Regions from separate parts of the Paenibacillus sp. FSL H7-0323 genome, predicted to be linked through region 2. Evidence: riboswitches for the same ligand, from Rfam matches in the RefSeq annotation. Region 2 holds a riboswitch; each other region holds the start of a gene.
The links. Region 2 has a riboswitch for cobalamin ahead of MHH89_RS26680 (DUF4430 domain-containing protein). Riboswitches for the same ligand answer to the same signal wherever they lie in the genome.
Positions count from the first base shown of each region.

Region 1 (3,283 bases), 170 kb from region 2:
ATTGATCAGACGATCATAGGACACAAGTGCATACGTACCTTGGTCCGTTGCCATATTGTCTACTTTGCCTGTGAGGATATGCTTAAATCCACCCTCAGGTGCAGCAAAGCTAAGTAATGCATCAATAAGCGAATTTCCACTTTTAACAAATCTAGCGTCAGTGTGCGGATCTACGCCTACACCAGTTAAGGCTACAATTACCTGCGAGATACTCTCGCTGCTAGTGCTTCCCCAGCTTGTAAATCCGCCTTGATTGTTTTGGTTATCGGACAGCCATTGGATGGCCCGATCCACGGCAGCTTTTACATCATCACGGGTTGCATAATAAGGTGCAAGAGCTTGCATCGCCATCGCAGTCATATCGACATCGGCTTTGGTTACGCCTAATGCCCAGCCACCAGCTTCTGCTGTACCTTTTTTAACCTCTTTATCTAAAATGTACTGAACTAGTTTTTCTCTTGTGGTCTGTTCTGTAACTCCATCAACTACAGGAATCTCATAGTTATGGCTATCTAGCGCAATCAGAGCAAAAATCGGACCATTATTGCCTTGCTTTTGGATATATTGATAATCAGCGAGTGCTTTTCTCAGATCATATCCCGCAACATTTGTGATATCTTTTCCGATAGAGGTAAGTCCTAATATTGCTCTGGAATTCTCTGTGCTTTTATTGGCGTCGAGTTTTCCATCCTCTTTAATGATTGATGCTATTTTCGTTGCTACATTGTTGTAATAAAGATCGTAATAACCGTTAGGTACTGTATAGTTCGCCCGGGCCAGAGAAAGGATCGACCATTCTCCGCTGCCTGTTCCAAACGTTGGATTCTTTACAGTATTTAAAATATAAGCAAGGTTTTTATCTAACTGTTGTTTGACGGCAACTGAAGTTTCCAGTTTGTAAGTAACCTGATAAGTTACATTTGTTTTGTTTCCAGCTCCGTCAAGAGCCGTTACAGTAATTGCATTACTGCCTGAATTCAGAGTAGCTTTATACTCCCCATTTGCAGGTGATAAAGTAACTCCATTCAGCTTCACTTCTGGAGTAATGTCACTATATACATTGTCTGTGACAGCTACTTTGAAGCTTATTTCTTTATTGGATACTTCCTGTTTATCTTGTATGCCACTTACTGTAATAACAGGGGGTTCTATGTCTAATGCATTATTAAGACCGACAAGCGCATGATCTACACTTATTTGAGAGCTTGCCATGTTTTCGAGCACGGAATAGGCTTCATAAACTGCCGATTGCACTACTGGTCTGTCCAAAATAGTTTCTTTATTAGGGGCACTGTTAATCTCGGCGATTTCCGCAGTTAAAGCATCCTTATTGGCAAGTTGAACTGGGATTTCCCCCCAGCCGCCAAGATCAGAACCATAGCCATAAGTGGTGAACTGAGTTCGAATGATGTCACCGTCTTGAGGCTTATAATCGGTCATCCCAAACGGAGGAAACACATTATTTACTGCATACATCCAACCCGACATGGAGGTGTAGTCAAACTGACTTAACCACTCGGGGTCTGCTTTAGTGCTGACTGTATTCCCATCGGCTGAAATCATATCTAAAATATATTGTGGAATATTGACTTCGCTTCTGCCACTATCTTTAACTTCTGATAAATAAAAACCACTATCTATATTTCCTAAATATCTATAATTCCCATCACCTAGCGCACGTGTTATTAAAGATGCGCCATTATCGCCTTCATAAATCGGAACTTTAATAGGTTCCTTAATATACCCTTGGCCTAAGGTGAATTTCTCTACGGATACAGATACATACCCTTTAAGGGTAGAGCTTGCTCCATCTGCTTGAGCCGGGATTACACTTGTAGAGAATGTCGTAATAAATACAGCTACAATAAGTAACCACGCTAAAAACTTATTTTTCTTCATTTTTCCATAACCCTTCCCTTCATACCTATGATAAAAAACAGAATAAACTTTCTCATAACCACAAAAAAACCACTCAACATAAACGTCAAGAGGTTAAGATAGTGAACCACAGTAATAGCTGGCAAACACTATTCAAGCACCTCTCTATCGATCGTAGAGTTTGATGGTGTAACAGAAAAAGGCAGATATTCTGGCTCAAGTATCATCACCCTTGCTGCCTTCCCAGTTTCCCAGTGGCATTTTGCAAGGACTCCTCTTTCACAGCGGCGGGACCGCGCGGGATTCACACCCGCTTTCCATTTAACCAATCTATGATTGTACTTCCGCAACATTCATAGTTGGCACCTATTTCTAATTTTAAATTTTCATGCTTCATCATATCTAATATATATGCTTTTGTCATGTTATATTTCTTTTTTGTATAACGGGCAGCTAGAGATAATCCTATTGAATAACCAATTTCTACGAGTAGGGTTATTCAAATAATTTCTTTATCCAACTGTGGGGTAAATTAATTTAAATCACTAATTCTTATATGAATTTACCACAAATTAGTAAGGTACTCGCTAAGTGTATTCTATGTTAGGGTATATCAAGAAAGCGTTTACAAAAATAACACTGGAGGTGTTTGCGTTCATTTAACCACCAAGTACAGCGTCAAAGCCAGGTCCAAGCATCCTAAATTTATCTCACAAAGGAGAATTCAATGACTACGCGAATCCAGAAATCCTTCTTATCATTGACACTTGTCACCGCTCTTCTGCTCTCTCTGTTCTCATCCATGGCCGCAGCTGCAACTAAGGACGAGCAACAAGCTAAGGCAGCGCCAAAGAGTAAGATCCAATCCTATGTAGACGAAATGCAGCCCGGATGGAACCTCGGCAATACTTTAGATGCTACAGGTGAGGATGAAACCTCCTGGGGCAATCCACGTGTGACCCAAGAACTTATTAAAAAGATCGCCGCTCAAGGCTATAAAAGCATTCGGATTCCTGTGACCTGGGATACTCACATGGGTGCGGCACCAGACTATACCCTAGAAAAGGCCTACCTCGACCGTGTGGAAGAAGTTGTCGGCTGGGCACTGGACGCCAAGCTTTATGTCATGATTAATGTCCATCATGATTCCTGGCTATGGGTAAGCCATATGGAAGAAAAACACGATGAAACGCTGGCACGTTATAATGCAGCCTGGACTCAAATTGCCGATCGCTTCAAGGACAAATCCGATAAGCTGATGTTCGAGAGCATAAATGAGCCTCGGTTCACCGATGGTGGAAGCACAGACGAAGCAAAAATGGAGCAAATGCTTACTGAACTTAATAACTCTTTCTATCAAATCGTGCGGAAATCCGGTGGGAAAAACGACCTCCGCCCACTTGTA
Region 1 is NZ_JBBODB010000001.1:5,807,989-5,811,271, reverse strand. Features, by position in the region: gene MHH89_RS26010 (S-layer homology domain-containing protein) at 1-1,899, opposite strand, end outside; cobalamin riboswitch at 2,063-2,263, opposite strand; gene MHH89_RS26005 (cellulase family glycosylhydrolase) at 2,606-3,283, shown strand, end outside.
Region 1: another riboswitch for cobalamin. It lies ahead of MHH89_RS26010 (S-layer homology domain-containing protein); the one in region 2 lies ahead of MHH89_RS26680 (DUF4430 domain-containing protein).

Region 2 (3,283 bases):
ATGATCCAGTGGCTTCTGTGGCGGAAATTCATGAAATTGTAGATAAGGCAGAAAAAGATCGCCGCAAAGGAACAGGAGTTGCTCCTAAGGCACTCTCCCTAATGCAGGATCTTGCTGCTTCAGCAGATAGATTCTTACTGAACCGCTTATCGCTTTCTGATATGACGCAGGAGGAGCTTCTGGAGGTAGTTTTTTTACGGTATGGTAATGTTGTCGATTGGCAGCCGCCACTGGATAGGATTAGCAAGCAGAAAGAGAATGCGCTGCGTGCCGCTTACCGCTGGTTTGGTGAAGAGAAGCCGAATGAGGAGATTTTTACAGGATTGTCTCCGCAGGAACTAGACGATGTGCAGCTACTGGGTCGTCGTTTGCTAAAAGAGGCGCGTGTTCTGGAACCCTTTGAACGGCTTCCGCTAGCCTTTTACTATACAACTCAGCGTGAAGGGGGTCCGCTGGATTACGATGCGCTTCTGGAGCTGTTAAAGCGTAAAGCCGGTTCCGACAAAGAAATCATCTATCGGTTTTTTGCTTGGTCGCAAGGCAATCCTTTATTTACGGTTTCGAATAAAAAGCTGCAACCGGGTTACCGTAAGGCGATTCTGAAGTATTTCCTGAGCAGTGATCGTGAAGCGTTCAAGAATCGGGAATTCCGAAAGAACTATGTCGCGGCAGCTCGGCCTGCTCTGCAAAATGTGTACAATGAAGCCCGCTCCCAACTGGCTTCCCCGCTGGCGCGCTGGATCAGCCGCAGCCGATTTCGACTCTTAATCTCCGGCTCCATTACGGGTATTCTGGTGATTATTGCAATTATCGTATTCAGTATGCTGCGTCCGGATGATACGAAGACGGCTCTGCCGGGGACAAGCCCTGAGCCGACCCCTGTTCAGAGTGCAGGCAATATGCTGCCTCCAGCTTCAGTATACTTGAAGGATCAGAGCGTCGAAGGAGATAAGGGGAGCAGCATATTGGTGTTCACCTTCGCAAGTGCAGATGACTGTGTGCAGTTTCAACCGACTGAGATTAGTTTAATGTCTTCGTCTACAGAGATAGATAAAAGCTTTAAGGTCGCTGCTACAAATGGGACTTGTCCAGTGCCGTCAACGGATGGGACGGATGAGGGAAACGCTGCTGACGAGTCAGATGCCGCTGGCACTACTGGAGGAACAGCAGAAGGTGCAGATGCTACTAATGCTGTAGCTGATGCATCTCCGTCTCCTACGCCTTCCTCTAATACTGAGGACAGCACTGGGTTGCCTTCCGCAACAGCTGTGACTGAAGGTGAACAACCTTCCTATCAGGTTGAGGTTACATTGGAGCCTGGAGCGACAATTCTAGAGAAAAGTATGATCAAAGCCGGAAGATTTACATTGATCGTAGATCCCGACCCTAATATTCCACCAGCTTCTGATTCAAGTGCTGAACCCTCCCCGACTGCAAGTCCGGATGGAACAGTCGAATAACAAGCTTTCTGAACAGCAATAACTACCGGAAGGTGGCGTATTGCTGTTCATTTTTTTGCTGCCCATACTAAGCTTTTCTATAGACATGCTATGTATTAATAGATATGATTATGGATGTCAAAATAAGATACTACATACTGGAAAAGGTGCAGACTCTATCAATCTAGTCGTCTGCTTAAAAGGGAAGTCCGGTGCAAGAGTCCGGCGCGGTCCCGCCACTGTATGTGCGGAGCGTTTCTTCTATAAGCCACTGCCCCGAAGGTAGGGTGGGAAGGTGAAGAACAGCGATGAAGCATTAGCCAGGAGACCTGCCTTTTTCGTGAGCGTTTCTATTCTTCGTGGGGTAAGAATGTGGAACATATACAGATGGACTGTTGGCAGGAAGCAAGCGCCGCAGCCTCAATTTGTAATCTTCCCTGACCGCCCTCCAAAGGGGCGGTCTTTATGTTATGCGTCTTATTCCCGGCAGTACCCATTCTTATACAGAAAGAGGTTAAACAATGAAGAAAATCATGTCTTCCAAGTTTGTAGCACTTGGGCTGGCCTTATTCATGGTCATTTCAATTCTAGGAACATCTCTTGCTCCGGCGGGACAAATATTTGCAGAAGCGAGCGCTGGCGCCGGTCTGGAGGCAACTGCTGCGGAGCGGATTAATGTTGCGGATGCGACTTATGCGGCTGCAGAATATCTCTTGAAAGGTGGCGTGCAATCGGATTGGCAAGCCATTGGATTAGCGCAAGCAGGGTACAAGCTGCCGGCTAGTTACCTTTCAGAGCTTGAGAAAAAAGTAAAGGATGCAGCTGGCGATTTCACCAATGTAACCGATTATGCTCGAATCGTGCTCGCAGTGAGAGCGATTGGTGCAGATCCTACTAGCTTTGCTGGTAACGGAACGACTCCTGGCTATAATCTGATTGAGAAAATTTATAATAATAGCAAGCTCAGTGAACAGACGCTTAATAATCCGGTATATGCTTTACTTGCGCTGGATTCTGGTAAATATAATATCCCAAGTGACGCGAAATGGACGGCGGATAAGCTCCTTACGGAGATTCTCTCCAAACAGAATCCGGATGGGGGCTTTGCACTAACCTCAGGTGCAAGTGAGCCTGATATGACAGCGATAACCTTGACGGCTCTGGCGGCACATAAAAATAATCCCGAAGCCTACTTAGCAGGGCTACAAGCCGTAGCTTGGTTATCTACAGCTCAAGATAGCCATGGGGGTTACGGTGACAGTGCTGAAAGTAGCGCACAAGCAATCCTTGGACTCACCTCCTTCGGAGTTGATCCTAGTGGATTAGAATACACCAAAAACAAAGTGGATCTAATGGAGAACCTGCTTAGCTATCGTCTAGCTGATGGTAGCTTCACCCATAGCCGTGGTGGAAGCAGTAATATTCTGGCGACAGAGCAAGGTCTTCAGGCGCTGGTTGCCTATAATTTGCTATATAAAGGAAGCAACAGTAAGCTATACGATTTTTCCAAATCCTCCATTCAGAGCTCACTCATCTACGCTCCAGTAACGATTGAGGGACCACAGGCCACGTTGGCACAAGGGTACGCCTATGCTGGCAACGCACTTGGAGCGTTAGAGAAGCTGGCGCTTCAAACGAACTTGCCGATCACAAATCCTTCGGGCAGTTATGTGACTGGCATCGGAAGTATTGCTGCTGGAAGCTTTGGTGGTTATGACGGATGGATGTATGTTGTATCACGTGACGGAAAATGGATTAATCCCGATGTAGGCATGAGTGATTTTGTACTTAAAGATTCAGATCAGGTACTGGTTTATTATGCCGGAGATGACACTAAGCTTGTG
Region 2 is NZ_JBBODB010000001.1:5,977,934-5,981,216, forward strand. Features, by position in the region: gene MHH89_RS26675 (GAP1-N2 domain-containing protein) at 1-1,460, shown strand, start outside; cobalamin riboswitch at 1,588-1,790, shown strand; gene MHH89_RS26680 (DUF4430 domain-containing protein) at 1,961-3,283, shown strand, end outside.

Region 3 (3,283 bases), 3.0 Mb from region 2:
TTCTCCGAAAAACTCCACCATATCTGTACGCTCGAACTCACCGTGGACCAGAACATCCAGACCTAGCTTTTCTTGGAAGGTAATTGCATCCGCGATCTGCTCACGAACAAATCCATCATAACGCTCCTGATTCCAGACCCCTTTACGCCATTTCAATCTCGCCTGACGCACTTCTACTGTCTGCGGGAAGCTACCAATTGTAGTGGTTGGCAGAAGTGGAAGCTGCCATTTCTCTTGCTGCACCTTTAAGCGTTCAGCAAAAGGCAAACTGCGTTGGTCAGGCAAAGCTGCAAGTGCAAGCACTTGCTCCGCCACATCCTTACGGCCACGCTCAGGTAGTGCGCGGAATGCTGCAATAGCTTCACGACTAGCGGCCAGCGCTGCTTTAGAAGCTTCTACTTTATCTGCGAGGGCTGCTCCGAGCAGACTAAGCTCTGCAAGCTTCTCATCGGCAAAAGCTAACGCATTCTTAACAGTCGCCTTCAGCTTCACCTCACCTTGAACGGTGACTGGGACATGCAGCAGACTGCAAGAAGGCTGAAGAATAAGACGATCAAGCGGCACATGAACGCTGAGCTTTTCTACCAGTTGCAGCTTAGCGTCTAAATCGGAACGCCAGATGTTCCGTCCATCAATAATTCCGGCACCCAGCCATTTGTCCTTCGGCCAGCCAAGACGTTCGATAGAAGCCAGATTCGCTCCACCATCGTGCACAAAGTCAAGACCCAAGCCTTGAACAGGCAACTCTAGCAGTGCTTCCAACGGTTCAGCAGCTTCGAAATACGTCTGTAAAATAATATTCAAGCCCGGCACGGAGCCGGCAATTTCTGTGTATATCGAGTTAAGCAGTGTTAATTCTTCTTTACTTATGCCTGTAACAATCGCTGGCTCATCGATTTGTACCCAGCTTACCCCTTCTTGCTTTAGTTCCTGTAGCAGTTGAACATAGACTGGAACAAAACGTGCAGCAATCTTGGCGATATCTGCCGCTGCGTAACCTTTGGACAGCTTAAGGAAGGTATACAGACCTAAAAGTACCGGTTTACCTTCAATCCCTGCCTGCGATTTAGCAAAACGATAAGCCGCTAGAGGTTTATTTTCAGTCAGGCGTGGTGTTTGTGTGCCGATCTCTGGAACGATATAGTGATAGTTCGTATTGAACCATTTGGTCATCTCACAGGCAGTAGCCTCAGCATTACCACGGGCCATTGCAAAATAAAGATCAAGCCCGATGTCGCCGCCATCATACGTGTACCGTGGAGGTACAATTCCAAACATAACAGCCGTATCCAACACATGGTCATAAAAAGTAAAATCATTCACCGGAATAAGCTCAATTCCTGCCTCTTGCTGGGTCTTCAAATGCTGCAGCTGAATTGCTGCCATTTCGGAGCGGAATTGCTCCTCATTTATTTTCCCCTGCCAGTAGGCTTCCAGTGTCTTTTTCCATTCGCGGTTCTTTCCGATTCTCGGATATCCAAGATTGCTTACTTTTACTTTATTCGTCATCTCGATACACTCCCTCTTCCATCTCTTATTTCAAACTCCAAAGCTACTTGCTTTCCTATAAAAAAGAGCGCCCTTCCCTAAAAAAGTCAAAGGGAAAGACGCCCATGATATACCCATGGTTAACGTCTAACACCTCCCTATCTTCCGTAGGTGAAGCAGTGCTGTTGAAACAGGCAGGTCTCCTGGCTAGCGGCGTCAACATCTTGAGCAGTCTTCCCAGCAGTAGTAAATTGCCAGTGACCTCTGTTGCTCGAGATTCTTCCGTTACAGTGGCGGGACCGCATCGGCTTCGAACCGAATTTCCCTATTAAGCCTACCGAATTACTATTTTCCGGTCAGCACCTGTCTCCGATATCATTCATCATTTGAGTGTCTTAATCTGATGTCATCATACGTGAAAGCCCCAGCAATCTGCAATAGATTACTGGGGCTTCTGTTATATCGATTCCTTATAACGGACTTAGAAAAATACGAAATATACTACAGCAGCAAGAATTATACGGTATATAGCAAACGGTAAGAGCTTGATACGATTGATCAGTTTTAAGAAGAAACGCATCGATAACAGCGCAAATAGGAAGGCACTAATAAAGCCTGCAATAAAAAACGGCAACGCGTCCATGGTGAAATATTGCCAGTTTTTCATCAGTGACAACAGACTGGCACCTGCCATGATGGGTACTGCCATAATAAACGTAAAATCAGCAGCGGCACGATGGCTCATCCCGAGGAGTACGCCACCAGAAATCGTCGAGCCCGAGCGTGAAAATCCAGGCCATAACGAAAAACACTGTACAAGACCTACACCAAGTGCCTGTTTGTATGTAATCTGATCTACACTCTCAGTTCTGATCTTCTTCGGCCCAAACAGATCGGCAATAATCATTAATATAGCCCCAATCACTAGACCAATTAACACTGTTGAGGTAGAGAATAAATGCTCATTAATATAATCATTAAACAGAACACCTAACACACCTGCAGGCACTAACCCTACCAGAACCTGAGTCAGCTTGAGATGCCCGCCCTGCTCCAACTGCGGTAGCTCCTCTGTTACAGGATCCAACTGCTTACGGCTGAAACGCTTTAAGCCTAACAAATCAATGAACCGATTTCTAAAGATCACAACAACCGCTAATATTGAACCCAGTTGAATAACTACTTTGAAGGTATTTGCCGTATATTGTCCAAATAACTCCTGTGATTTCAGCCACATATCATCAACAATAATCATATGACCCGTGGAGGATACTGGAGCAAATTCGGTTAAACCTTCAACAAGCCCCAAAATAATGGCTTTAATAATCGTTAATAGCTCCATGTGTTTCCCTCCTTTTTAATAGTCATTTCTATTATCAGTCCACTACCCGCTTAGCCCTCAGTGTTCATTCTCCGGCTGCGTTTGCGGAAGTACAGAAACCCAAGAATAACTAATCCGCCAGCAATTAGTACATAGACTACATTGGAGTACACGTCCATGTACATAGCAATGTCTTCCCAGGATTCTCCTAAAGCCGCGCCAATAAGCACAAGCAGCAAATTCCATCCCAATGTGCCAATCGTTGTGAAGATCATAAATACTCCAAATTTCATGCCCGACATTCCCGCCGGAATCGAAATCAGACTGCGGACCAGCGGAACCATCCGACAAAACAATACAGTCCAGTAGCCATATTTATCAAACCAGGCGTCAGCCTTGTGGATATCTTTTTTACTGACCCTAATTAGGCTACCCCAGCGTTCAACCAGTTTCTCTAACCGGCTCACATCCAAT
Region 3 is NZ_JBBODB010000001.1:2,949,766-2,953,048, forward strand. Features, by position in the region: gene metE (5-methyltetrahydropteroyltriglutamate--homocysteine S-methyltransferase) at 1-1,509, opposite strand, end outside; cobalamin riboswitch at 1,665-1,870, opposite strand; gene MHH89_RS13465 (undecaprenyl-diphosphate phosphatase) at 1,970-2,830, opposite strand; gene MHH89_RS13470 (DedA family protein) at 2,881-3,283, opposite strand, start outside.
Region 3: another riboswitch for cobalamin. It lies ahead of metE (5-methyltetrahydropteroyltriglutamate--homocysteine S-methyltransferase); the one in region 2 lies ahead of MHH89_RS26680 (DUF4430 domain-containing protein).